DNA from 3 places in the Streptomyces odontotermitis genome. Region 3 is predicted to be linked to each of the others. Evidence: riboswitches for the same ligand, from Rfam matches in the RefSeq annotation. Region 3 holds a riboswitch; each other region holds the start of a gene.
What was found. A riboswitch is a leader RNA that binds a small molecule or an ion and turns the genes downstream of it on or off. The one in region 3 is predicted to bind cyclic di-AMP.
Positions count from the first base shown of each region.

Region 1: it holds a riboswitch for cyclic di-AMP, as region 3 does, so the genes downstream of both, ACQB60_RS42565 (M23 family metallopeptidase) here and ACQB60_RS13075 (transglycosylase family protein) in region 3, are expected to answer to the same signal.
Region 2: it holds a riboswitch for cyclic di-AMP, as region 3 does, so the genes downstream of both, ACQB60_RS35590 (C40 family peptidase) here and ACQB60_RS13075 (transglycosylase family protein) in region 3, are expected to answer to the same signal.

Region 1 covers NZ_JBNJLS010000029.1:76,011-81,348, forward strand. The annotation lists gene ACQB60_RS42550 (PLP-dependent cysteine synthase family protein) at 1-555, shown strand, start outside; gene ACQB60_RS42555 (MFS transporter) at 552-1,817, shown strand; gene ACQB60_RS42560 (PP2C family protein-serine/threonine phosphatase) at 2,094-3,377, shown strand; cyclic di-AMP (ydaO/yuaA leader) riboswitch at 3,599-3,746, shown strand; gene ACQB60_RS42565 (M23 family metallopeptidase) at 3,758-4,843, shown strand; gene ACQB60_RS42570 (aldo/keto reductase) at 5,059-5,338, shown strand, end outside.
Region 2 covers NZ_JBNJLS010000019.1:55,953-61,290, reverse strand. The annotation lists gene pcrA (DNA helicase PcrA) at 1-1,173, opposite strand, end outside; cyclic di-AMP (ydaO/yuaA leader) riboswitch at 1,429-1,584, shown strand; gene ACQB60_RS35590 (C40 family peptidase) at 1,593-2,798, shown strand; gene ACQB60_RS35585 (hypothetical protein) at 2,885-3,238, opposite strand; gene ACQB60_RS35580 (C40 family peptidase) at 3,560-4,639, shown strand; gene ACQB60_RS35575 (LuxR C-terminal-related transcriptional regulator) at 4,668-5,338, opposite strand, start outside.
Region 3 covers NZ_JBNJLS010000003.1:518,531-523,868, forward strand. The annotation lists gene ACQB60_RS13060 (tetratricopeptide repeat protein) at 1-336, shown strand, start outside; gene ACQB60_RS13065 (cytochrome P450 family protein) at 333-1,664, shown strand; gene ACQB60_RS13070 (transglycosylase family protein) at 1,810-2,892, shown strand; cyclic di-AMP (ydaO/yuaA leader) riboswitch at 3,086-3,278, shown strand; gene ACQB60_RS13075 (transglycosylase family protein) at 3,284-4,009, shown strand; gene eno (phosphopyruvate hydratase) at 4,373-5,338, shown strand, end outside.

The sequences.
Region 1 (5,338 bases), on a different contig from region 3:
GGGCCGCGCCTGATGCGGGGGCTCGGCTCCTCCATCCACCCGGGCAACGTCGACCACGGAGCCTTCGACGAGGTGCACTGGGTCGGCCCCGCGGAGGCGGTGCGGTGCGCGCGGCGGCTCGCGGAACGGCAGTTCGCCACGGGCGGGTGGAGCGTGGGGGCGGTGGCGCTCGTCGCGGGATGGCTGGCCCGGACGCGGCCGCGTGGCACCCGTATCGCGGCGGTCTTCCCGGACGGGCCGCAGCGCTACTTCGACTCCGTCTTCAGCGATGAATTCTGCGTGCGGGAAGGGCTGTTGGGGAGTGGCGCCGTGCCCGACGCACCGGAGGAGGTGGCCGGGCCCGGGGAGTGGGTGACGGGGTGGTCGCGGTGGCGGACGGGGAGGTCCGGGGAGGTCACGGGTTCTGCTGTGTCTGCCGTGTCTGCCGTGTCTGCTGAGGCCGGTGCCGGTGCCGGTGCCGGTGCCGGTGTTGGTGTTGGCTCTGGCTCGGCTGCGGGTGCTGCGGGTGCTGCGGGTGCTGCGGGTGCTGCGGGTGCTGCGGGTGGTGCCCGGTGATGGCCGTCTGGCGGCGGGCGCGGGCCTTCGAGCCCGCCGTGCAGCTGCTGTTCGTCAACCAGTTCACGATCAACCTCGGCTTCTACATGCTGATGCCGTACCTCGCCGCCCACCTCTCGGGCCAACTCGGGCTCGCCGCCTGGGCGGTGGGGCTCGTGCTCGGGGTGCGGAACCTCTCGCAGCAGGGGATGTTCCTGGTCGGCGGGGCGCTCGCCGACCGGCTCGGGTTCAAGCCGATGATCGTCGCCGGGTGCGCGCTGCGCACGGTCGGCTTCGGGGCGCTCGCGTTCGCGGACACGCTGCCCGTGCTGATCGCCGCGTCGGTGGCGACCGGGCTCGCGGGGGCGCTGTTCAATCCGGCGGTACGGGCGTACGTGGCCGCCGAGGCCGGGTCGCAGGAGAACCGGGTGGAGGCGTTCGCGCTGTTCAACGTCTTCTACCAGACGGGGATCCTGCTCGGGCCGCTCGTCGGGCTCGCCCTCACCGGGGTCGACTTCCGGCTCACCTGCGCGGTGTCGGCGGTCCTCTTCGCGGTGCTCTCGGTGGTGCAGGTGCTGCGGCTGCCGGTGCGCGGCCGGGACGTCGGAGGGGACGTCGGAGGGGACGTCGGAGGGGACAAGGGCGAGGGGCGCGGGCAGTGGGGCGTCGTGCTCGGCAACCGGTCCTTCTGGCTCTTCGCGCTCGCCATGACCGGCTCGTACGTCCTGTCCTTCCAGGTCTATCTCGCCCTGCCGCTCTCCGTGGAGCGGCTCCTCGGCGACACCGCCGGGGCCACCGTCGCGACCAGTGCGCTCTTCGTGGTCTCCGGACTCGTCGCGCTCGTCGGGCAGTTGAGGATCACCGACTGGTGCAAGCGGACCTGGACCCGGGAGCAGTGCCTCGTCGCGGGGCTCGGCCTGATGGGCGCCGCCTTCGTGCCGCCCGCGCTCGGGGGGAGCGGGTACGTGGGGGTCGCGGGGCTGCTGCTGTGTGCGGCGGGGCTCGCCGCGGCGACCGCGGTGCTCTACCCGTTCGAGATGGACACCATCGTCTCGCTCGCCGGGGACCGGTGGGTGGCCACCCACTACGGCCTCTACAACACGGTGTGCGGGATCGGCATCACGCTGGGGAACCTCGGCATGGGCGCGCTCCTGGACGCGGGGCGTGAGCTGCCCGCCTTGCCGTGGTTGACCCTGGCCGGGGTCGGCGGTGCTTGCACCGTGGCGCTGCGGGGGCTCGCCCGGTCGGGGCGGCTGGCTCCGGTGGTGACGACGGTGGCGTAGCCGGGTGAGCCGGGGAGGTGGGGTGGCCGCGTGGCGACGGGGGCGCCCCACCCTCCGTAAGCCCAAGAGCCCCCCAGCCCCCGCAGCCCGGCCCGTAACCCGGTCGGACCACATCAGGTCGCCCCCCGCCCCCGCTGCGGGAAGCCTTGGACGAGGCGCGGACATGGGCAGGCCATCGGGCGTGGCCGCGGACCTGGCAGGAGACGAGCGGTGGGGCAGCGAGGAGGCGGCAGCGGCGCAGGCAGGGGAGGCGGACGTGGCGGCAGACGTGGCGGCATGGGTGGCACGGGCGCCGGCGGTGGCCGTGGTGGCACGGGCGCCAGTGGTGGCCGTGGTGGCAGGGGCGACGCGTGTGACGGGGGGCGGGGGACCGGGGACGACGGGGCCCTCACCCGGGTCCAGGCATTCGTACGGGCCCTGCCCCTCTGCTTCCTCGCCTTCGGTGTCGTCTTCGACCTCTCGACGCCGCCCCGCTTCACCGCAGCCCCGCTCTTCGCGGCCGCCCCGCTGATCGCCGCCCCCTTCTACTCGCTGCTCGGCACCGCCCTCATCTGCGCGGGCTCCCTCGCCGCCGTCGTCTCGCTGCACCTCAAGAACAACACCACCACCGACGTCGAGGCCGTCACCGAGCTGCTCACCGTGGCGACCGTCGCGGTGCTCGCCCTCGTCATCAACCGCGTCGTCCGGCGCAGCGACGCCCAGCTCGCCTCCGCCCGCTCCATCGCGGAGGCCACCCAGCGCGCCGTCCTGCCGCTGCCGGACGCCCGGATCGGCGGGCTCGACATCGCCGCCCGCTACGAGGCCGCGCAGGCCGACGCCTTCATCGGGGGCGATCTGTACGCGGTGCAGGACACCCCGCAGGGCGTGCGGCTCATCGTGGGGGACGTGCGCGGCAAGGGGATGGGCGCGGTGGCCGCCGTCGCCGTCGTCATCGGGGCCTTCCGGGAGGCCGCCGAGCAGGAGAGCACCCTGGAGGCGGTGGCGCAGCGCCTGGAGCGGGCCCTCGCCCGGGAGGGCACGCGGCGCGACGGGCTCGACGCCTTCGAGGGGTTCACCACCGCCGTGCTCGCGGAGATCCCGCGCGGCCGGGACGTCGTACGGGTCATCAACCGGGGGCACCCGGAGCCGCTGGTGCTCCGGGGGGACGGGCGGATGTGTGTGCTCTCGCCGTCGGAGCCCGCGCTGCCGCTCGGCATGGGCGAGTTGGGGAGCTGGCCGGACCGGGCGGACGAGACGGAGTTCGCGCCCGACTCGACGCTGCTGCTCTACACGGACGGCCTGTCGGAGGCGCGGGACGCGAACGGGGAGTTCTACGACCCGGCGGCCCGGCTCGGCGGCCGGATCTTCGCCGGCCCCGAGGGCCCGCACACGCTCCTCGCGACGCTCGCCGAGGAGGTGCGGGAGCACACGGGGGGCGGGGCGACGGACGACATGGCGCTGCTCGCGGTGCGCAGGCCGACGGCCGAGGAGGGCTCCGCCCCGGCCGAGGACGGCTCCGCCACGGCCGAGGAGGGCCCCGCCGCTGCTGACGGAGGGGGCTCTGTCACCCCCCGTGACTGAACGGCGCCCCTCCGCTCAACAACTGACAGAACGTCAGTGGAATGTGAAGGTCCGGTGGGCAAAATCCTGCGGTCAACTCGCCCTGGTCCGGACCCCGGTGTCCCAATAAGTACGGGCCAAAGGCGTTAATGATCAGTGGGAACAGCTTGGAATCACGCACGGGTGTCTATTAACGTTCGATAACGCAGCGCGGTCGTCCCAGCCGGCACACGAGTCGGCTCCGTGCGCACACGCCTAATCCCGCAAGGGAGCCGGGGAACCACCAACTTGGGGTGAATCGGGCATCTGTGCCTCCGTGCCAGATGTTCGTAGGAGACCTTCCTGCTCCGAACCCGTCAGCTAACCCGGTAGGCGAGAAGGAAGGAAAGGAGTGCGCCCCAGTGGCGTCCAACCGGCCTGCCCCCCAAGCCGTGTACGTGCCGAATGACGACGACTTCGGCGGGTACGACGAGGAATCCTGGGAGGAGTGGAATCCGACCGAGGACTCCGTCCGCCCCGTCCGCGGCAGGCACCGTGTGCACAAGAAGGGCGGCGGGTTCGCCCGCAGCTCCACGGTCCTCGGCGTCGGCGTCATAGCCGCTGTCGGCGCGGGCGGCATCGCCACCGCGCAGGACGGCAAGTCGCCGGTCGCGATATCGATGCCCGACATACCGGGCGTGGACGCGGTCAAGGACTCGCTGCCGGAGGCCAAGTCCCTTCCCGGCGTGGGCTCTTTGATATCCGACTCGGACTCGTCCGAGCCCTCCGGCCCCGCGGCCGCCCCGCTCACCGGCGCCGGTGTCACCACTCAGGACGCCGAGCAGGGCACCACCGACGCGGGCGAGGCACTGCGCGCCCGCATCATGCAGCAGGCCGAGAACCAGCAGGACCAGGTCGACGACAAGGCCCAGGCGGCGGCCGAGGCGGCCGCCGTGAAGAAGGCCAACGAAGAGGCCAAGGCCACACAGGACGCCGCCGAGGCGAAGGTCGCCGCCGCGAAGAAGAAGGCGGCCGAAGAGGCCAGGCGCAAGGCCGAGGAGGCCAAGCGCAAGGCGGAGGCCGAGCGCCTCGCCAAGCTCGCGAAGAGCTACACGCTCCCCGTCGCCTCGTACACCGTCACCGGCACCTTCGGGCAGCCCGGCTCCATGTGGTCCTCCGGCTACCACACGGGCCTCGACTTCGCCGCCCCCACGGGCACCCCGATCAAGGCCATCCACTCCGGCACCATCAAGGAAGCGGGCTGGGCCGGGGCGTACGGCTACCGCACGGTCCTGGAGCTGGACGACGGCACCGAGCTGTGGTTCTGCCACCAGTCCTCGCTCAACGTCAGCGCCGGGCAGAAGGTCCGCACCGGTGACGTCATCGGCCGCGTCGGCGCCACCGGCAACGTGACCGGGCCGCACCTGCACCTGGAGGTCCACCCGGGCGGCCAGTCCACCGGTGTCGACCCCGCCGCCTGGCTCCGTGACAAGGGCCTCACTCCCTGACACCGCGGCGGCATGCGGCATGCGGTGAGCGGCATGCGGTGAGCGGTGTGCGGTGGGCAGCGAGCGGTCATCCGTGAGCGGTACTCACTCCTGATCCCCGGCGGTCCTGGCGGCAACCCCCCGACGTCAGGGCTGCCGGTCCGGCACGCCCGCGAACGGCCGAGAAGAGTGTACGGAGCATGGAATTCCCTGATCCGTAAGGGCGTTGACGGAGCATGACTTCTCTTCGCACGCTCGGCTCTTCCGGCCTCGAGGTCTTCCCTCTCTCCCTCGGCGGCAACGTCTTCGGCTGGACTGCCGATGAGGCGCAGTCCTTCGCGGTGCTCGACGCCTACACCGCCGCGGGCGGCAACTTCATCGACACCGCCGACGCCTACTCGGCGTGGGTGGAGGGCAACAAGGGCGGCGAGTCCGAGACCGTCATCGGCAACTGGCTGCGGGCGCGCGGCAGGCGCGACGACGTCGTGATCGCCACCAAGGTCTCCCGCCACCCCG
Region 2 (5,338 bases), on a different contig from region 3:
GATGCGCGCGCCCGCGCCCGCGTTGGTCCAGAGATTCTTGGGGCGGCGGCTCTCGTTGCGCTCGATGACCGCGTTGGCGGCGCTCAGGATCGTCTGCGTGGAGCGGTAGTTCTGCTCCAGGAGGATCGTCGTCGCGTCCGGGTAGTCCTCCTCGAACTGGAGGATGTTGCGGATGGTGGCGCCGCGGAAGGCGTAGATGGACTGGTCGGCGTCACCCACGACGCACAGCTCGCCCTGTTCGCCGGGATCACTGCCCTCTCCGGAGGGGCCCACCAGCTCGCGCACCAGCGCGTACTGCGCGTGGTTCGTGTCCTGGTACTCGTCGACCATCACGTGGCGGAAGCGGCGGCGGTAGTGCTCGGCCACGTCCGGGAAGGCGCGCAGCAGGTTGACCGTCGTCATGATCAGGTCGTCGAAGTCGAGGGCGTTGGCCTCGCGCAGGCGCGACTGGTACATCGCGTACGCCTCGGCGAGGGTCTTCTCGAAGCCGTCGGCGGCCTGGGCGGCGAAGTCCTCCTCGTCGATCAGCTCGTTCTTCAAGTTCGAGATCTTGGCGCTGAAGGACTTGGGCGGGAACTTCTTCGGGTCCAGGTCCAGGTCGCGGCAGACCAGGGCCATCAGGCGCTTGGAGTCCGCCGCGTCATAGATCGAGAAGGAGGACGTGAAGCCCAGCTTCTTGTACTCGCGGCGCAGGATGCGGACGCAGGCGCTGTGGAACGTCGACACCCACATCGCGTTCGCCCGCGGCCCGACGAGCTGCTCGACGCGCTCCTTCATCTCGCCCGCGGCCTTGTTCGTGAACGTGATCGCGAGGATCTGGCCCGGGTGCACGCCGCGCTCCGCGAGGAGGTGGGCGATGCGGTGGGTCAGGACGCGGGTCTTGCCCGAACCGGCGCCCGCGACGATGAGCAGGGGGGAGCCGGCGTGGACGACGGCCGCGCGCTGGTTCTCGTTCAGCCCGTCGAGGAGCGCCGCCGGGTCGAGGACCGGGCGGGGGGCGCCGTCGCGGTAGTGCGCGTCCCGGGGCGGCGGGGGCGCGTCGAACTTCCCGCCGAACAGGTCGTCCGGAATGGGCTCCGGAGCGCTGTCCTCGGGCGGCGGCGGGGGCTCTTCCTCATGGGCCTGCGAGGGCTTGAGGTCCGCCAGGAAGCTGTCATCAAAGAGGCTGCTCATCGCCTCCCGAGTCTAGGCGGACCCACTGACAACCCGCCCCGGGTTCCGGCCACCCGCCCCGCGGCACCCCTCGCGCCACCCGGTGCACGCGACCGGTCACGCTGCGCCACCGGCCGTCAAGGGCGCGTCTTGGCCTTCGTAAAGTCACGAAAATGTATCGGGCATATCGAACATCAACCTTCACACGGAGCACACGAGTTGGCTAGCGTGCTCCGCGGGCCGCACGTGATCCCACCGGCGAACCCCGCCGGGAACGCGCGGCCTCCGCCGAGTCCGACCCCCTCGGAGCCGGGGACCCACCAAGACCTTGGGGTGAATCGGTCCCGTACGAAGTACGGGACTGTAGGGCAGCCTTCCGAACCACCCGCCCGAACCCGACAGCTAACCCGGTAGGCGGTCTACGGAAGGAGTCGCCTCCCTTGGCGTCGCACCGCAAGCCGCGGACCCGCATTGCCGGAATACGTACAGCCCCCGCCATCGGCATCACGACGGCGGCCCTCACCTCCGTGGCCCTCCTGTCGCAGAGCGCGAACGCAGCGCCCTCCGCCCCGCAGAAGCCGAGCCTCGAAGAGGTCCAGAAGAAGGTCGACGCCCTGTACCACCAGGCGGGCGTGGCCACACAGAAGTACAACTCGGCCAAGGAGAAGACCGAGAAGCAGCGCAAGAAGGTCGACCGCCTCCTGGACGACGTGGCCAAGCGCACCGACAAGCTCAACGACGCCCGCCAGGAGCTCGGTTCGTTCGCGGCCGCCCAGTACCGGACCGGGGCCGTCTCCGAGACCGCCACGGCGATGCTGGCCAGCGACCCGCAGGGCTACTTCGACCAGAACCACCTCTCGGACCGCCTCACCGCGCGCCAGAAGAGAGCCGTCGACACCTTCCAGTCGCAGCAGGCGTCCGCGACGAAGCAGCGCACGAAGGCGGCGCAGAGCCTCAAGAGCCTGAGCCGGTCGCGGGACGACCTGAGGACGAGCAAGCAGGACGTCCAGGGCAAGCTCCGCGAGGCCCGTGAGCTCCTGTCGAAGCTGACCGCCGAGGAGAAGGCGCGGCTCGCGGCGATCGAGAAGAAGAAGGAAGAGGCCGCCAAGCGCAAGGCCGCCGAGCTGGCCCGCAAGCAGCAGGCCGAGGAGGCGCGCAAGCGCAAGGCCGAGGAGGCCGCGAAGCAGAAGGAGCAGGAGAAGGAGCAGAACGGCGGCTCCGACTCCGGTTCGGGGTCCGGGTCCGGCTCGGGTTCCGGCTCCGGCTCCGGTTCGGGCAGCACGGACGGCAGCTACGCCACCAAGGCCGCCAAGGTGATCGACTTCGCCGAGGCACAGATGGGCAAGCCCTACGTGTGGGGCGCCACCGGACCCGACTCCTTCGACTGCTCCGGGCTCACGCAGGCCGCGTGGAAGTCCGCCGGGATCTCCCTGCCGCGCACCACCTGGGACCAGGTGAAGGTCGGCACGACGGTGAAGACCGCCGACGCCAAGCCGGGCGATCTCGTCTTCTTCTACGACGACATCAGCCACGTCGGGATCTACATCGGCAACGGCAAGATGATCCACGCCCCGAAGCCGGGCGCGAACGTCCGCGTCGAGTCGATCTACTACATGCCGATCCACAGCGTGGTGCGGCCCGCGTAACCCTCTCCTGGAACACGAAAAGGGCACCCACACGCGTGGGTGCCCTTTTTCTCCGCGGGCTCAGGTCCGGAGCACCGCGTGCAGGCTCAGGTCCAGAGCACCGCGATGAAGATGTTCGCCGTCGTGAACAGGCCCACCGTCCCGAACATCGCCTTGTCCACCTTCTCGTCGTCCCGCTTCACATAGACGAGCGCGAGGATCACGATCAGCAGCCCGAGCTTCACGCCGATCTTGATGTTGTTGACCGGGTTGTCGTCGGCCTGGTTCAGGCCGACCAGGACGACGCCCGTGACCAGCATGGTGAGCGCGCCGTGCAGCATGGCCGGCGTGAAGCGGGCCGCGCCCGCGCCGATCTGCTTCATCTGGGTCAGGAAGCCACCCAGGAGCGCGGCGATGCCGATGATGTGCAGGCCGACGAAGAGATGGATGAGTAGGTCCATGAGTCCGGAGCCTAACCGGGCCGATAGCACCACTTGACGGCGAGGTCGCCCACAAACACCACATCGGTCACGGACGTAAGGGAGTGGGACGCCGCCCCGCGGGCAGCTCGGTCACATACGGTCATCGCATCGTCCCCTTGCGTCAGTTGCGGACAATCCGTCACCAACTCGTGACGCTCAGGTTTAGCGTCCTTGCCCAGGTGACCGGCTCCCCACCGCCGCTCGGACCAGGGGCGGCCGTCGGCCACCACCGCCGAGAAGTCCGGCGGCGGCCCCGTTCCCCTGTGCGGGCCGCCGCCGGACGCGAAAGGGGCCCGACTCGTGGCAGCGCACCGCAAGCCCAAACAGCGCTCGCTCAGCGGCCATACGGCCCGTACCGCCGCCACCCTCGCACTCGCGTCGGCAGCGACGGCCACCGCGTTCGAAGGCACCGGACACGCGGAGCCCAAGCTCAGCCCCGCCGAGGTGAAGGCCAAGGTGGACGCCCTCTACCACCAGGCGGAGGCCGCCACCGAGAAGTACAACGGCGCCAAGGAGAAGGCCGACAAGGCGGACAAGGCCCTGGACGGGCTCCGCGACGAGGCGGCCCGCAAGGAGGACCGGCTCAACTCCGCGCGCGAAAGTCTCGGTTCGTACGCCGCCGCGCAGTACCGCACCGGCGGCCTCGACCCGTCCGTCCAGCTCGCGCTCTCCTCCGACCCCGAGCAGTTCCTGGACCGCGCGACGCTCGCCGACCGCGCGGGCAGCAGGCAGGCCGCGGCCGTCACCCGCGTCCAGGAGGAGCTGCGCGGGATCGACCGGCTGCGCGGCGAGGCCGACGACGAGCTCGCCGACCTCAAGTCCCGCCAGGCGGAGCTGAAGCGGCACAAGAAGACGGTCACCAAGAAGCTGAGCGAGGCGCGGCGGCTGCTGTCCGAACTCACCGGGGACCAGCGCGCGGACGTCACCGACGAACTCGCGGGCGGCGGCCCCGCCCGTGACGCCAGCGACACCAGCGGCGCCTCCCGCGCCGACGCGAGGGCCACCCCCGCGGGAACGTCCAAGGCCCCCAACTCCCGCGCGGCGGCGGCCGTTTCCTACGCCTACAAGGCGCTCGGCAGCCCCTATGTGTGGGGCGCCACCGGCCCGAGTGCCTTCGACTGCTCGGGCCTCACCCAGGCCGCGTACCGCTCGGCGGGGGTCGCCCTGCCGCGCACCACGTACTCCCAGATCGACGCGGGCCGCCGGGTCTCACGCTCCGAACTGCGCCCCGGCGACCTGGTGTTCTTCTACTCGGGCATCAGCCACGTCGGCCTCTATGTGGGCGGCGGGCAGATGATCCACGCCCCGAACCCGAGCGCGCCGGTGCGGCTCGCACCCATCGACCAGATGCCGTTCGCGGGCGCCACGCGGGTGGTGTGAGTCCCGCCCACGACGGGGCGTCAGGCCCTCAGACCAGCCGCCGGGCCGTCGCCCACCGCGTCAGCTCGTGCCGGTTCGACAGCTGCAGCTTCCGCAGTACCGCCGAGACATGGGACTCGACCGTCTTCACGGAGATGTAGAGCTGCTTGGCGATCTCCTTGTACGCGTACCCGCGCGCGATGAGGCGGAGGACCTCGCGCTCGCGCTGGGTGAGGCGGTCCAGGTCCTCGTCGATCGGGGGCGCGTCCGTTGACGCGAAGGCGTCCAGGACGAAGCCCGCGAGGCGGGGCGAGAAGACCGCGTCGCCGTCCTGGACGCGGAAGACCGAGGCCACCAGGTCCGTGCCGGTGATGGTCTTGGTGACGTAGCCGCGGGCGCCGCCGCGGATCACGCCGATGACGTCCTCCGCCGCGTCCGACACGGACAGGGCGAGGAAGCGGACCGGGTTCTCCGTGTCGGCCATCAACGGGGCGCAGCGGCGCAGGACTTCGACGCCGCCGCCGCCCGGCAGGTGCACGTCCAGGAGGACGACCTCGGGCCGGGTGGCCGTGATGACCGTGACCGCCTGGTCGACGTCGGCGGCCTCGCCGACGACCTCGACGCCGGTGCGCTCGGTCTGGCCGATCTCCGCCTGCACGCCCGTACGGAACATCCGGTGGTCGTCGACGAGGACGACCCGCACGCGACGCTCGGTCCCGG
Region 3 (5,338 bases):
CACAGCCTCGGCCTGCTCCTCGCCGCCACACGCGGCCTCGACCCCGAGGTCGAACAGCTCCTCACCCGGGCCGCCGACGCCGGTCATGCCCCTGCCGCCACCGCCCTCGGCGTCCTCAAGGCGGGGCAGGGAGACATCAAGGCCGCGCGCGCCCTCTACAAGAAGGGAGACGCAGGCGGCGATCCCGAAGCCGCCTATCGGATGGGCTGCCTCATGAAGAACCCCGCGATCCGCAAGGAGTGGCTCCAGCGAGCCGCCACCCGCGGCCACTACCAGGCAGGCAAGGACATCGGCGCGTTCGAGCCGCCCCCTGCTCCGGATACGGTCGAGGAGTGACCGACAGCTCTACCCCGACGCCCCGAACACCCGCGACGCCCGAGAACCCGGAGTCCCCCGGCACCCCGGAACTCTTCACCTGGGAATTCGCCACCAACCCCTACCCCGCCTACGCCTGGCTCCGCACCCACGCCCCCGTACACAAGGCGACCCTCCCCAGCGGCGTCGAGGCATGGCTGGTCACCCGGTACGCGGACGCGAAGCAGGCCCTCGCCGACCAGCGGCTCTCCAAGAACCCGGACCACCACGCCGAGCCCTCGCACGCCAAGGGCAAGACCGGCATCCCGGGGGAGCGCAAGGCCGAGCTGATGACGCACCTGCTCAACATCGACCCGCCGGACCACACCCGGCTGCGCCGCCTCGTCTCGAAGGCGTTCACCCCGCGCCGCGTGGCCGAATTCGCTCCGCGCGTGCAGGAGTTGACCGACCAGCTCATCGACCGGTTCGCGGCCGAGGGCGAGGCCGACCTCATCCACGACTTCGCGTTCCCGCTCCCCATCTACGCCATCTGCGACCTGCTCGGCGTCCCGCGCGAGGACCAGGACGACTTCCGGGACTGGGCGGGAATGATGATCCGGCACGGGGGCGGGCCGCGGGGCGGGGTCGCGCGGTCGGTCAAGAAGATGCGGGGCTATCTCGCCGAACTCATCCACCGCAAACGCGCCACGCTCCCCGCCGAGCCGACACCCGGCGAGGACCTGATCTCCGGTCTCATCCGGGCCTCCGACCACGGCGAGCACCTCACCGAGAACGAGGCCGCCGCGATGGCCTTCATCCTCCTGTTCGCCGGGTTCGAGACGACCGTGAATCTCATCGGCAACGGCACGTATGCCCTGCTCACCCACCCCGAGCAGCGCGCCCTCCTGCAGTCCTCCCTCGACCGGGGCGACACCGCGCTGCTCGAGACCGGCATCGAGGAACTCCTGCGCTACGACGGCCCGGTGGAGCTCGCCACCTGGCGGTTCGCCACCGAGCCCGTGACCATCGGCGGCCAGGGCATCGCCGTCGGCGACCCCGTCCTCGTCGTGCTCGCCGCCGCCGACCGGGACCCGGAGCGCTTCGAAGGGCCCGACACCCTCGACCTCGCGCGCACCGACAACCAGCACCTCGGGTACGGGCACGGCATCCACTACTGCCTCGGCGCGCCCCTCGCCCGGCTGGAGGGACAGCGGGCGCTCGCCACCCTGCTCACGCGCCTGCCCGACCTGCGGCTCGCGGCGGAACCTGCCGATTTGCGCTGGCGCGGCGGGCTCATCATGCGCGGACTGCGCACGCTGCCGGTGAAGTTCACGCCCCCGGAGAACTCGGCCGGAAGCGACGGAAGCTGACGTTCCGTCAGGGCTGTGACTTTCACGTGATCTCCGCTGCATCGACTTGTGACAAGCGTTCGAGTCCCGCTACGTTCACCAGTCATCGCGGCACCACCCGCGACCGTGGCGTCCCGCGTCACGGCAGCCACGGAAAGGCACGCGCATGCTCTCCGGGAACGGTCGTCACCGTCGCCCCCGTCAGGCCCCTGCTCTCGTCGTCGCGGCGGGGGTCGCCGGATCTGCCATCGCCATCCCGCTGCTCGGCGCCACCAGCGCGAGCGCCGCGGACGCCGCGACCTGGGACCGGCTCGCGGAGTGCGAGAGCGGTGCCTCCTGGAGCGCCAACGAGGGCAACGGCTATTACGGCGGGCTGCAGTTCTCGCAGGAGGTCTGGGAGAACTACGGCGGTCTCGACTACGCGCCGAGCGCCGACCAGGCCAGCCGCTCCCAGCAGATCGCCGTCGGCGAGAAGGTGCTGGAGGACCAGGGCCCCGACGCCTGGCCGAGCTGCTCCGCGGTGGCCGGACTCACCCAGGACGGCACCGCCCCGGACGTCGACCCGGGCGCTCCCACTCCGGAGCCCACCGACTCCTCCGGCCCGTCTGACGCCCCGTCCGACCCCTCTTCGGAGGCCCCCGGCGACGGCGGCAGCGGTAGCGACAGCGGCAGCGACGGTGGCGACACGCCCGGAACCGGCGGTCCCTCCCGAGACAAGAATCACGACGAGCCGGGCAACACGGACGAGACGTCCAAGCCGTCCGACGACGCCTCGAAGCCCTCCGAGGGCTCCGCCGAGCCGTCCGACGGTGCCTCCGAGCCCTCGGACGACGGTGCCGAGCCGTCCCCGTCCAAGCCCTCCGGCAGCGGCAGCGGCAGCGAGGACCCGGACAAGTCCGGCCAGGACGGGCCCACTTCCCCCGGCGGCGACCAGGCCACTCCCGCGCCCGACCCGTCCGACTCCGCACCCTCCAGTGGTGGCCGCCACCGCGGCGGCCACGCCGACGAGGGGGCCCACGACGGCGCCAAGGACCGCTCGGGGCGCCACGCCTCCCGCGGGCAGTCGCGTGACAAGGACGCGGCCGACGGCACCTACACGGTCCGCCCCGGGGACAGCCTCTCGGCGATCGCCGACGACCTTGACGTGCACGGCGGATGGCCCGCTCTCTACGACGGCAACAAGAAGGCCGTCGGAGCCGACCCGGACCTCATCCTTCCCGGTCAGCGCCTCGATCTGGGCGAAAAGTAAGGGAAGTTGACGGTAGGCACCCGGCCTCCTTATTCGTAAATGTCCGGTTTGGCGCGAGTGAGAGATGGGTCTCAGAAGCCCTGATCGTCTTTGAAATTCCGGGGATCGCGTGCCTACGGTCATCACCGCTCGCCACTGCGGGCCCCGCCGGTCGGTACGCCGAATCCTGCCAACCGCCGGACGGGAACAGTCGTCGCGTCAAGCGCCGTAGGCAGGAGCGGGGGACCCAAGGTTTGCGCCGGGCCCACCCGGACGGCGGCTCAACACAGGAGCCGCCGGACGGGGTTGGGAACGGCTAGGGGTTAAGTCGCGCTCAAGGAAGCGCGGCCGGGCACTCACTGGCCCGAACCCGACAGCTCACCTCGCAGGCGTCGGTGAGGGGATCTAACTCATGCTGCGTTCCAGCAAGGGCAAGCACCGTCGTCCGTCCAAGGCCACCCGCGTCGTCACGCTCGCCGGCGTCACCGGCGTCGCCGCCGCCGCCCCGCTGATGGCGGCCGGCTCCGCCTCCGCCGCCACCGGCGCCGAGTGGGACGCCGTCGCCCAGTGCGAGTCCGGCGGCAACTGGTCCATCAACACCGGCAACGGCTACCAGGGCGGCCTGCAGTTCTCGCCGTCGACCTGGGCCGCCTACGGTGGCACCAAGTACGCGCCCACCGCCGACAAGGCGTCCAAGGCCCAGCAGATAGAGATCGGCGAGAAGGTCCTCGCGGGTCAGGGCAAGGGTGCCTGGCCGAGCTGTGGCGTCGGCCTCTCCAACGCCTCGTACAGCGGTGGCGGCTCCGCCGAGCAGCAGCAGCCGCAGCAGCAGGCCCCGAAGCCGCAGCCGAAGCCGCAGGCCGAGCGCACCGAGCAGGCCCCGCAGCAGCAGAAGTCGCAGGCCCAGCCGCAGCAGACCGCCCCGAAGTCCGACTCGAAGAAGACCGTCGAGACCCCGACCGGCAAGACGGTCAAGAAGGGCGACGGCGAGTACAAGGTCAAGAAGGGCGACACGCTCTCCAAGATCGCCGAGTCGCACCACGTCAAGGGCGGCTGGCAGAAGGTCTACAAGCTCAACGGCGACATCATCGACGACGCCGACTTCATCTACCCGGGCCAGCAGCTGCACCTCAGCTGAGGCTGACTGCCCCACCCCGCCCTGACCTGCCGCAGGGCACACCCCGTCCCCACGGGCTCCCCGCCCCGGTGCGCGTATCCCCCGTACGCACCGGGGCGGGGGCGTGTCCGGACCCCTGCCCGGCCCCCATGCCGATCTCCATGCCGAACCCATGCCGATCCCCATGTCGGCCCCGTGTTCGCTACTAGCGAGTAGAGAAGATGGGCTTACGCCCTGATTCCAAGGTATTTGGGCCCCTGTTCGTCCCAGGAGGCGGGCGGTCGGCTGGCCGAAGCTCCGGAGCCCGTTAGGCTCAGGAGGCGCAGGGCCAAAGCGACCCCGCGTACCGCGCGTACTCGCGTCACATCCCAGAAGGAGATGCTCGTGCCGTCCATCGACGTCGTCGTAGCCCGGGAAATCCTGGACTCCCGAGGCAACCCCACGGTCGAGGTCGAGGTCGGCCTCGACGACGGCAGCACGGGTCGTGCTGCTGTCCCGTCCGGCGCCTCCACCGGTGCCTTCGAGGCCATCGAGCTCCGTGACGGTGACCCCAACCGCTACCAGGGCAAGGGTGTCGAGAAGGCCGTCCTCGCCGTCATCGAGCAGATCGGCCCGGAGCTCGTCGGCTACGACGCCACCGAGCAGCGCCTGATCGACCAGGCCATGTTCGACCTGGACGCCACCGACAACAAGGGCTCGCTCGGCGCCAACGCCATCCTCGGCGTCTCGCTCGCCGTCGCGCACGCCGCCTCCGAGGCGTCCGACCTGCCGCTGTTCCGCTACCTCGGTGGCCCGAACGCGCACCTGCTGCCCGTCCCGATGATGAACATCCTGAACGGCGGGTCGCACGCCGACTCGAACGTCGACATCCAGGAGTTCATGATCGCCCCGATCGGCGCGGAGTCCTTCTCCGAGGCCCTGCGCTGGGGCGCCGAGGTCTACCACACCCTCAAGAAGGTCCTGAAGGACAAGGGTCTGTCGACCGGCCTGGGCGACGAGGGCGGCTTCGCCCCGAACCTGGAGTCGAACCGCGCCGCGCTCGACCTCATCCTCGAGGCCATCAAGCAGGCCGGCTACGTCCCCGGCGAGCAGATCGCGCTCGCGCTCGACGTCGCTGCGTCCGAGTTCTACAAGGACGGCAAGTACGAGTTCGAGGGCAAGTCCCGCTCGGCCGCCGAGATGACCGAGTACTACGAGGAGCTCGTCTCCGCGTACCCGCTCGTCTCCATCGAGGACCCGCTGTTCGAGGACGACTGGGCCGGCTGGAACGTCATCACCGAGAAGCTGGGCGAGAAGGTCCAGCTGGTCGGCGACGACCTGTTCGTCACCAACCCGGAGCGCCTGGCCCGC